Regions from separate parts of the Bradyrhizobium sp. AUGA SZCCT0105 genome, predicted to be linked through region 2. Evidence: riboswitches for the same ligand, from Rfam matches in the RefSeq annotation. Region 2 holds a riboswitch; the other holds the start of a gene.

Region 1 (5,716 bases), 150 kb from region 2:
GCCTTGCCGTCCTCGGTGACGCCGACGATCGCGACCACGCCGGAGCCAATCTGCTTCTTGCCATCGTCGACCAGGCTCTTCAGGTCCTTGGTCTCGACGCCTTCGACCGCGCGCGCGAGCAGCTTGACGTTGCCGACCTCGCGAACGCCGGAGGCCGCGCCGTTCGACGACGCTCCGCCGCCCATCGCGAGCTTCTTGCGGGCATCCGACAGGTCGCGCTCGAGCTTCTTGCGCTCCTCCATCAGAGCCGCGATGCGCGCCGGCACATCCTCGATCGTAGTGCGCAGCTCGGCCGCCGCGGTCTTCGCCAGCGTCATGGTGTCATTGGCGTGCTTGCGCGCATGATGTCCGGTCAGCGCCTCGATGCGGCGGACGCCGGAGGCGACCGCGCTCTCGCTGGTCACCGAAATCAGGCCGATGTCGCCGGTGCGGCGGACATGGGTGCCGCCGCAGAGCTCGACCGACCAGCCGAGCGCGTTCTGGCCGTGCTCGCGGGCGCTCTTGCCCATCGAGACGACGCGAACCTCGTCGCCATACTTCTCGCCGAACAGTGCGCGCGCACCGGCCTCGCGGGCGTCGTCAACACCCATGACGCGGGTCGTCACCTCGTCATTCTCGAGCACGACGTTGTTGGCGATGTCCTCGACCCGGGCGAGCTCTTCCGGCGTGATCGGCTTCGGATGCACGAAATCGAAGCGCAGGCGATCGGGCGCGACCAGCGAGCCGCGCTGCGCGATGTGGTCGCCGAGCACCTGGCGCAGCGCCTCATGCAGCAGATGCGTCGCCGAGTGGTTGGCGCGGATCGACGAACGCCTGGCGTGGTCGACCTCGAGCTGCAGGGCGGTGCCGACGTTCAGCGTGCCCTGCTCCACCGTGCCGACATGCACGAACAGGTCGCCGGCCTTCTTCTGCATGTCGGTGACGCGGAATTTGACGCCCTCGCCCGTGAGGATGCCGACGTCGCCGACCTGACCACCGGACTCGGCATAGAACGGCGTCTGGTTCAGCACGATCGCGCCGCTCTCGCCGGCCTCGAGGCCGTCGACCTCGGCGCCGTCCTTGACCAGCGCCGTCACCACGCCTTCCGCGCTCTCGGTCTCATAGCCAAGGAATTCGGTTGCGCCGAGCTTCTCGCGCAGCGGGAACCAGATGGTCTCGGTCGCCGCCTCGCCAGAGCCTGCCCAGGAAGCGCGCGCCTTCTCGCGCTGGCGGTTCATCGCATCGGTAAACGATGCCTGGTCCACGCTGATGCCGCGCGACTTCAGCGCGTCCTGTGTCAGGTCCAACGGGAAGCCATAAGTGTCGTACAGCGTGAACGCGGTGTCGCCGTCGAACATGTCGCCCTTCTTGAGGCCGGCGCTCTTCTCATCGAGGATCGACAGGCCGCGCACCAGCGTCTTGCGGAAGCGGGTCTCTTCCAGCTGCAGCGTCTCCTCGATCAGCTTCTCCGCGCGCACCAGGTCCGGATAGGCCTGGCCCATCTCGCGGACCAGCGCCCAGACCAGGCGATGCATCAGCGGCTCGCTCGCGCCCAAGAGCTGTGCGTGACGCATCGCGCGGCGCATGATCCGGCGCAGCACATAGCCGCGGCCCTCGTTCGACGGCAGCACGCCGTCGGCGATCAGGAACGCCGAGGAGCGCAGATGGTCGGCCATCACCCGGTACGACGCCACGTTCTGCTCGTTCGGCCCATGGCCGAGGGCCGATGCGGCCGCATCGATCAGATGGCGGAACAGATCGGTCTCGAACACGCTCTCGACGCCCTGCAGGATGCAGGCCATGCGCTCCAGCCCCATGCCGGTGTCGATCGAGGGACGCGGCAGCGCCACGCGCTCTTCCTTCGTCACCTGCTCGTACTGCATGAACACCAGGTTCCAGAATTCGAGGAAGCGATCACCGTCCTCCTCCGGGCTGCCCGGAGGTCCGCCCCAGATGTGCTCGCCGCGATCGATGAAGATCTCGGAGCACGGACCGCACGGGCCGGTATCGCCCATCGCCCAGAAATTGTCTGAAGTCGGGATGCGGATGATGCGGTCATCCGAGAACCCTGCGATCTTCTTCCAGTAGCCGGCCGCCTCGTCGTCGGTGTGGTAGACGGTGACGAGAAGCTTGTCCTTCTTCAGCCCGAAATCCTTGGTGATCAGATTCCAAGCGAGCTCGATCGCGCGCTCTTTGAAGTAGTCGCCGAACGAGAAGTTGCCGAGCATCTCGAAGAAAGTGAGATGGCGCGCGGTGTAGCCGACATTGTCGAGGTCGTTATGCTTGCCGCCGGCGCGCACGCACTTCTGCGACGTCGTGGCGCGCTGATAGCTGCGCTTCTCGACACCGGTGAAGACGTTCTTGAACTGCACCATGCCGGCATTGGTGAACATCAGGGTCGGGTCGTTGCGCGGAACCAGCGGCGACGACGCCACGATCTCGTGGCCGTTCTCCTTGAAGAAGTTCAGAAATGTCGACCTGATGTCGTTGACGCTGCTCATGTTCATCCAATCGGAAAAAGGGGCCGGCCAGCCGCAAAAAGGCGTCATTTTCCGGCCGAACGCTTTTAGACATTGCCAGCTGCGGTGTCCAGAAACTGTGCAGGCGGATCATGGGCTTGCCGCGGCAGCACAAAGCCCCATTGGATAGTTGCTGCAGCTGCGTTGACAGTCTTGGTGGCGCCGTGTTTTCTACCTACCTGTTACTAGTCACGTCGGGAGAGACCGGCCTTACCGCCGGCGCCGAAGGAGCAACCGCCCCGGAAACTCTCAGGCAAAAGGACCGCGTGACGTCTAACATCTGGAAAGAGGCGCTGGGGTTGGTTCTCCCCGATGCGTCCGCCGACGGGATAATACTCTCAGGCACAGCGACAGATGGGGCTTTCTGCAGGTTTCTCAAGGGGAAATAGGTCCCCTGCGGGAACCGCGAGGGCCCTGTGATGTCTGCGCGCGAAACCTCCCCGCTGAAACAGACCCCGCTGCACGCGCTGCATCTGGCACGTGGGGCCAAGATGGTGCCGTTCGCCGGCTACGACATGCCGGTGCAATACACGGCCGGCGTGCTGAAGGAGCATCTCCACACCCGCAAGGAAGCCGGCCTGTTCGACGTGTCCCACATGGGACAGCTCGTGCTGAAGGCCAAATCCGGCAAGGTCGGCGACGCGGCGCTCGCGCTGGAAAAACTGGTGCCGCAGGACATCGTCAGCATCGCGCCGGGACGGCAGCGCTACGCGCAATTCACCAACGACGACGGCGGCCTGCTCGACGATCTGATGGTGGCGAATTTCGGCGATCACCTGTTCCTGGTGGTCAACGCCGCCTGCAAGGCCGAGGACGAGGCGCATCTGCGGGCGCATCTCTCCGATGCCTGCGAGATCGTGTCGCTGGCCGACCGCGCGCTGATCGCGCTGCAGGGGCCGAAAGCCGAATCGGCGCTGGCGAAACTCTGTCCAGATGTCAGTTCGATGAAATTCATGGACGCAGGTCCGCGCCGCCTCAGTGACATCGACTGCTTCGTCTCGCGCTCCGGCTATACCGGCGAGGACGGCTTTGAGATTTCCGTGCCTGCAGACAAGGCGGAAGCCCTGGTCAGTGCGCTATTGGACAATCCCGACGTGCTGCCGATCGGGCTCGGCGCCCGCGACAGCCTGCGGCTCGAGGCCGGGCTTTGCCTCTATGGCCACGATATCGACACCACGACGACGCCGGTCGAAGGCGCGCTGGAATGGTCGGTGCAGAAGATTCGCCGCAGCGGCGGCGCCCGCGCCGGCGGTTTTCCGGGCGCCGACAAGATTCTCGCGCAATTCGCCGACGGCGCCGCTCGCCGCCGTGTCGGCCTGAAGCCCGACGGCCGCGCGCCGGTGCGCGAAGGCGCTGCCCTGTTCGCCGATCCGACCTCGACCGAGCCAATCGGCAAGGTGACCTCGGGCGGCTTTGGCCCGAGCCTCAATGCGCCGGTTGCGATGGGCTATCTGCCCACCACCCTCTCCGCCGTCGGCACCACGGTTTTCGCCGAAGTGCGCGGCCAGCGGCTGCCGCTCAAGGTCGCCGCCACGCCCTTCGTTCCCAATACCTACAAACGCTAAACGCCAAAGGATCTATCCCCATGACGACGCTGTACACGTCCGACCACGAATGGCTCCGCATCGAGGGCGACGTCGCCACGATCGGCATCACCGATTACGCGCAGTCACAGCTCGGCGACGTCGTGTTCGTCGAGCTGCCTAAGGTCGGCCGCAGTCTGAAGAAGGCCGAGGCCGCCGCGGTTGTCGAATCCGTCAAGGCAGCCTCCGACGTCTACGCGCCGATCACCGGCGAAGTGATCGAGGTCAACGAGGCGCTCGCGGCCGAGCCCGCGCTGGTCAATTCGGATGCCGGCGGCAAGGCCTGGTTCTTCAAGCTGAAGATTGCCGACAAGGGCGAACTCGGCGGCCTGATGGATGAGGCCGCCTACGCCGCGCACACCGCCTGAGGATCACCCCAAGGATTAGCCCATGAACGCGCCCTTCAAGCCGATCAACGAAGCCGCCACCGATTTCGTCCGCCGACACATCGGACCATCCCCGCGCGACATCAACGCGATGTTGGAGACGGTCGGCGCCGCGAGCCTGCAGGCGCTGATGAATGAGACGCTGCCGGCGTCGATCCTTCAGAAGGCGCCGCTCGATCTCGGCCGGGCGCTGAGCGAAACCGAAGCGCTCGCGCATATGAGCGAGCTCGCCGCGCAGAACCAGGTGTTCACCTCGCTGATCGGCCAGGGCTATTCCGGCACCATCCTGCCCGCGGTGATCCAGCGCAACATCCTGGAGAACCCGGCCTGGTACACCGCCTATACGCCGTATCAGCCGGAGATCAGCCAGGGCCGGCTCGAGGCCCTCTTCAATTTCCAGACCATGATCTGCGATCTCACCGGGCTCGACGTCGCCAACGCCTCGCTGCTCGACGAGGCGACCGCGGCCGCCGAAGCAATGGCGCTCGCCGAGCGCCACTCGCAGGTGAAGGCAAAGGTGTTCTTCGTCGACAAGGAGGTGCATCCGCAGACGCTGGCGGTGATGCGCACGCGCGCCGCGCCGCTGGGCTGGGCGCTGGTGGTCGGCGATCCCCTGACCGAGCTCGACAAGGCCGACGTGCTCGGCGCGCTGCTGCAATATCCCGGCACGACAGGCGCAGTGCGCGACCTCCGGCCGGCGATCGCATCGCTGCGCGCCAAGGGTGCGCTTGCGATCGTCGCCGCGGACCTGCTGTCGCTGGCTTTGCTGACCTCGCCCGGTGAGCTCGGCGCCGACATCGCAATCGGCTCGGCGCAGCGGTTCGGCGTGCCGATGGGCTATGGCGGACCGCACGCCGCCTACATGGCGGTGCGCGACACGCTGAAGCGCTCGCTGCCCGGCCGCATCGTCGGCCTTTCGGTGGATTCGCGCGGTGCACCGGCCTATCGCCTCGCGCTGCAGACCCGCGAGCAGCATATCCGCCGCGAAAAGGCGACCTCCAACATCTGCACCGCGCAGGTGCTGCTCGCCGTGATCGCCTCGATGTATGCGGTGTATCACGGCCCCGAAGGCCTGACCCATATCGCACGCGGCGTGCATCGCCGCGCCACCGTGCTCGCCGCGGGCCTGCGCAAGCTCGGCTTTGCGCCGACCAGCGAGGCGTTCTTCGACACAGTAACCGTCGAGGTCGGAGCGAAGCAGATCGAGATCGTCTCCCGCGCGCTGGCGGAGCGGATCAATCTGCGCATC
Region 2 (5,716 bases):
GGAAGATGGAATGATGTGCTGCCGACAGGGCTGCTTCCGCTTCGCTGCCAGGCTCGCACACCGCTGCGTCTGCCTGAAAACCGCTCCACACGAGCTCGGCCGGATTATCGGACAGGAAGTCGTCGGCCTTGTGCGCCTCCGTCAGGCATTCCTCGATGCCGCGCATCGCCTGCTGGGGTGTTTCGCCCGGCAAGAGACCAAGCCGGCAATCCAGTTCGCACCAGGCCGCGGTCGAACTGGCCCAATCGCCGCCCTTGATGATCCCGACGTTGAACTTGATCGGATTCTTGACGCTGCGGAACCAGCTGTTGTCGAGCGCCCGGGCATTGAGCGCCCTGGTGTAATCCTGGAATGCGCGCACCAGATGCATCGCCGACAGGATGGCGCTCGTACCGGCTTCCGAATAGGCGACATGCACCGGCGTGCCGCGGACGCGCAGTCGAAACCAGACGGCGCCGACCTGGGCGCGCGTGAGCGTGTGTCCGGTCGGTTCGGGAATCAGGCAGGCGTCGGCGCGATAGCCGCGCATCAAGGTCGACAGCGCGCCGTTGCCGGTGCTCTCTTCCTCGGTCACGGTTTGCAGATGGACGCGTCCGCCCGGGGCATAGCCGGCGTCTCTGAAAGCATCGAGCGCGAAGATCATTGCCGAGACACCGGCCTTCATGTCTTGCGCGCCGCGCCCGAACATCCAGCCGTCGTGCACGGCGCCCGAGAACGGCGGTTGTTCCCAAAGATCGGCGGGCCCCTCCGGCACCACGTCGATATGACCTTGCAGGATCAGGCTGCGTCCGCTGCCTTTGCTGTCGAGCGTCGCAACGACCTGCTGCGATCCGGCAAGGTCGATGCCGTCCATCGGTGCAGCCTTCGGATGACTCATCAGGTTGACGTCGGCAAGGCTGAACGTATCGACGTCGTAGCGGCGCTTTGCGAATTGCTCCGCCAGCCAATGTTGCTGTGGGGCTTCCTGTCCGCGCAAGCTGCGGAACTGCACCATGCGCGACAGGAACGCGATCTGATCGTCGAAGTTTCGATCGACGGCCGCGCACAGCTCTGCGGCAATCTGATCCGGCTTGGTCAACGTCTCGTGCGTGTCCGCCACCCCAATGCGCATTGTCCCCTCCCGCGCTGAAGCGCTTTTCCCCAATGTGACGCTAGTCGTTGTCATGCGGTGTTTCTCAGCGAATTCCGACTTGGCCACACGCAAATACGCTCATATTCTTCCTCGTCGGCCGGATAATTAGGGGAAAGCTGCGCGGGCGGTCTCGGTCACATCGACCTGCGACGGCACCATTGAAGGCGTGTCGAGGTCGCGCCAGTCATCGATCGCGCCTGCCACCATCTGCGCCGTCGCAGCCGACAGCGTCCAGCCGAGATGACCGTGGCCGGTGTTGTAGAACACGCCCGGAAACCGTCCGGCGCGCACCACCGGCATCATGTTCGGCATCATCGGGCGCAGGCCGGCCCACGGCACGACCCTCGAGGTGTCGATGCCGGGAAAATGCTGCCGCACCCAATCCACCAGCGGCTGGATGCGGTCTGCGCGGATGTCGCGGTTGAAGCCGTTGAACTCGGCCGTGCCGGCGACGCGGAAGCGGTCCGCGCCGAGCCGGCTGGTGACGATTTTCGCCGCCTCATCGAGCAGGCTGACGGTTGGCGCAGCGTCCCGGCTTTGCGGCGCATCGAGCTGCACGGTGATCGAATAGCCCTTCACCGGATAGACGTTGACGCGGTCGTTGAGCAGGCCTGCGAAGTGGCGGCTCGCGACGCCGGCGCAAATCACGATGCCGTCCGCCTGCAACTCATGTCGCGTCGCGACGCCAGCATCGTGCGAAGCGGCTTCGTTCCAGCCGATGCGGAAGCCGTCGTCGCCGCGCGCGATCGCATCGACATCGGCTTCATGGACGAAGCTCGCACCGCGGCGGATGCAGGCGTCGGCGAGCCCGCGCGTGAACTTGTGGATATCGCCGGTCGCGTCCGACGGCGTGAAGAAGCCGCCATAGCAGGTCGTCTGCAGCGCGGGTTCGATGCTGCGGATTTCGTCCGCCGTCACCGGCCGGCGGTCGAGCCCGCCTTGTTGCAGCAGCGTGTTGACGCGCAGGCCCGCCTCGAATCCGGCCTTGTCGTGATAGACGTGCAGGATGCCGCGGCGTTCGAGATCGAAGGCGATATTCTCGCGCTGTGCGATCGAGAACAGATGCTTGCGCGCTTCGATTGCGAGCCGCGTGGTCTCGATGGTGTTGGTGCGATAGCGGCCGATGTGGCCGACGAACTCGCCGATCCAGGAGTATTTGTGCCAGCTCGGCTTCGGATTCATCAGCAGCGGCGCGTCGCTTCGAAGCATCCAGCGCAACCCCTTGAGGATGGTCGCGGCGCTGTTCCACACCTCCGCATTGCTGGCGGAAAGCTGTCCGCCGTTGGCGAACGAGGTTTCCATCGCGGCGTAGCGATGCCTGTCGAGGACAGTCACCCGGTAGCCGCGTTCGAGCAGGGCATAGGCCGTCGTCACGCCGGTGATGCCGGCGCCAATGATTGCGATGTGAGGCATGGTGGTCTTCAGGCTCCCGTGGGTTAGAGTCGCCGAACCACCGGTGAAACCGGCTGTTTCGACGCCCCATCTGTCACGGTACCTGAGAGCTTGATCCGCATCGGGCCTCGGCCCGATGGCAGACTATCCCCTTCGGTGGACGTCATGGCCGTTTCCATTTGGCCATGCCGTCTCTCTCCAGATCGTCCTGACGATACAGTCCTTTTGCCTGAGAGTTTCCGGGGCGGTTGCTCCGTCGGCGCCGAAGCACAACACGAATGTTGTCGCTTCGATCTCTCCCGCATCGTCGTGTTGGACGGCCGGACCGTAGGCGAAGCCAAAAAATTGGACAAGGCTAAATTTCGGTCCGGCAGTGCCAACGTGTTGTGCAGTGCAAATCGAGTTAATCGAGCGTCGCCAGCAGTGCCGCCATCAGGCGGCCACGCTCGGCGAGGCTCTCGACTTCGATATGTTCGTTCAAAGTGTGGGCGTCGGCGCCCCGTACGCCGAGGCCGTCGAGGGTCGGGATGCCCATCGCGCCAGTGAAGTTGCCGTCAGAGCCGCCGCCGGCGCTGCCATGCGGCAAATCAAGACCCATATCGGCGGCGAGACGCTTTGCCTTTTCATAGAGGGCCATGGTGCCGGCATCCGGCTCCCACACCGGGCGCGTGACGCCGCGCGTGACCTTGAATGTCACGTCATTTGCCGTACCCGACAGCGCCAGCATGCGCTCGACGCCGCGGTCGAGATCGGCCTGGCGCTTGGCCATGCTGAGCGCTTCGCCGGTGCAGGTCGTTGCGACGCAATTGACCCATTGCCCGCCATGCACGATGCCGACCGAGAAGGTGCAGTCTTCGGTGGTCATGCCGTCGATGGCAATGATTTGCCGGGCCATTTCGCGGATCGCGGAACGGCCCGAGGAGAGTGTCGCGCCGGCATGGCTTGGCTTGCCGACAGCTTCCAGATTGAAGCGCGCGATTGCGTAGCGGCCGGTGACGACGCCGTTGTTCGGCCGGCCGGGCTCGGGCACCAGCACGTATTTGTTGCGCGCGGCTTCGGCCTCGATGATGACGCGCGTCGACGGCGTGCCGACCTCTTCATCGGGCGTGAACAGCACCGTGATCGGCAGCGGCGTCGTAAAGGACGCGCGCGCCAACTGCCGGATCGCCTCGATCGACAGATAGTTGCCGCCCTTCATGTCGAAGATACCGGGCCCGAAGCACTTGTTGCCTTCGCGCCGCCACGCCAGCTTTTCGATGGTGCCGACCGGGTGCACGGTGTCCAGATGGCCGGCGATGAGGATGCCGGGCTGACCTTGTTTCGGATGGGGAAAACGGGCGCGGACGCAGCCAGCGAAGCCCTGGCGTCCCGCGATGCGTTCGATCGTCGCACCCATCACCGCCATCTCGCGCGCGGCGAGGTCGAGCATGCGCTCGACTGCGGCCGCATCCCATGTCGGACTCTCGCATTCCACCCAGCTGCGCAGCCCCTGCAGCATCGCTTCGGAATCAAAAGGAAGATTGGCGGGGTTCATGTCTTTTCTCTCTTGTTGTTTGTGCGCGCCGATACGCGTTCGCGTGCCGTACGAAAAGCTCGGAAGACGAGTTTGTAAAGTCAAATGCGCTGCACCAGCGGTTCATTCGTTCGTATACGTTCGATCCTGCCGGAAACCGATTGACGCGCATTGCGCTTGATGCAAGTCTCGATTTCACAAGCCATACAGCATGTTAGTTCGCCTAAATAACGAACCGCATGCATAACGAATAAGCCGGCTTTGACCAGTTACACGTCAGGAGAAATTGCATGTTCCCTATCTCGCGTTGGAAGCACCGCACGCTAGCGGCTGCGTTGACGGCGCTCGCGCTGTCGTTCGCGCCGCAGGAATTGTCCTTTGCGCCGCAGGCGATGGCCGCGGGCAAGACCATCACCGCGGTGATGCATTCGGATCTGCGCGTCATCGATCCGATCCTGACCACGGCCTATATCACGCGAGACCATGGCTACATGGTCTACGACACGCTGGTCGCGACCGACTCCAACTTCAAGATCCAGCCGCAGATGGCCGACTGGAAGGTGTCTGACGACAAGCTCACTTACACATTCACGCTGCGCGATGGCCTGAAGTGGCACGACGGAACGCCGGTGACCGCGGAAGACTGCGTCGCTTCGCTGAAGCGCTGGGCCAAGGTCGACGGCATGGGCCAGAAGCTGATGGATTTCACGGCGAGCTTAGAGGCCACCGACGCGAAGACGATCACGCTGAAGCTGAAGGAGCCCTACGGCCTGGTGCTGGATTCGATCGGCAAGCCGTCGTCGCGCGTTGCCTTCATGATGCCGAAGCGGCTGGCCGAAACCCCGCCGGACAAGCCGATCCCGGAGCAGATCGGTTCGGGCCCGTTCAAGTTCGTCCAGGCCGAATTCCAGCCTGGCGTGAAGGCGGTCTATGTCAAGAACACGGACTACGTGCCGCGCAAGGAGCCGGCGAGCTGGACCGCGGGCGGCAAGGTCGTGAAGGTTGACCGCGTCGAGTGGGTCACGATGGCCGACGCGCAGACTGCGATGAACGCGCTGCAGTCCGGCGACATCGATTTCCTGGAGAACCCGTCGTTCGACACGTTGTCGATCCTGGAAGGCGACAAGGACCTGAAGGTCGAGACGCTGAACAAGTTCGGCTTCCAGACGCTCGGCCGCATGAACTTCCTCTATCCGCCGTTCGACAACATCAAGGTTCGCCAGGCGGCGCTGATGGCGATCAACCAGAAGCAGGTGCTCGACGCGCTGGTCGGCAATCCGAAATACTACAAGACCTGCGTCGCCTTCTTCATCTGCGACACGCCGTTCGCGTCCGAAGTCGGCGGCGAGACCTTGTTGAAGGGCGGCGACATGGCGGCGGCCAAGAAGGCGCTTGCCGAGTCGGGCTATGATGGCACGCCCGTCGTCATCATGGCGCCGGGCGACGTCACCACGCTCAAGGCGCAGCCGGTTGTTGTCGCCCAGCAACTGCGCGACGCCGGCTTCAAGGTCGACCTGCAGGCCACCGACTGGCAGACAGTGGTGACCCGCCGCGCCAGCCAGAAGGCGCCGAAGGATGGCGGCTGGAACATGTTCTTCACCAACTGGGTCAGTGCCGACGTCTCCAACCCGATCGCCAACCTCTCGATCGGCGGCCAGGGCAAGAATGGCGGATGGTTC

What was found. A riboswitch is a leader RNA that binds a small molecule or an ion and turns the genes downstream of it on or off. The one in region 2 is predicted to bind glycine.
Region 1: it holds a riboswitch for glycine, as region 2 does, so the genes downstream of both, gcvT (glycine cleavage system aminomethyltransferase GcvT) here and JQ573_RS10635 (D-amino acid dehydrogenase) in region 2, are expected to answer to the same signal.

The regions. Positions count from the first base shown of each region.
Region 1 is NZ_JAFCMK010000002.1:494,189-499,904, forward strand. Features, by position in the region: gene alaS (alanine--tRNA ligase) at 1-2,480, opposite strand, end outside; glycine riboswitch at 2,684-2,772, shown strand; gene gcvT (glycine cleavage system aminomethyltransferase GcvT) at 2,918-4,063, shown strand; gene gcvH (glycine cleavage system protein GcvH) at 4,084-4,449, shown strand; gene gcvP (aminomethyl-transferring glycine dehydrogenase) at 4,472-5,716, shown strand, end outside.
Region 2 is NZ_JAFCMK010000002.1:339,463-345,178, reverse strand. Features, by position in the region: gene JQ573_RS10640 (ArgE/DapE family deacylase) at 1-1,111, opposite strand, end outside; gene JQ573_RS10635 (D-amino acid dehydrogenase) at 1,238-2,545, opposite strand; glycine riboswitch at 2,614-2,728, opposite strand; glycine riboswitch at 2,732-2,836, opposite strand; gene JQ573_RS10630 (M20/M25/M40 family metallo-hydrolase) at 2,928-4,058, opposite strand; gene JQ573_RS10625 (ABC transporter substrate-binding protein) at 4,328-5,716, shown strand, end outside.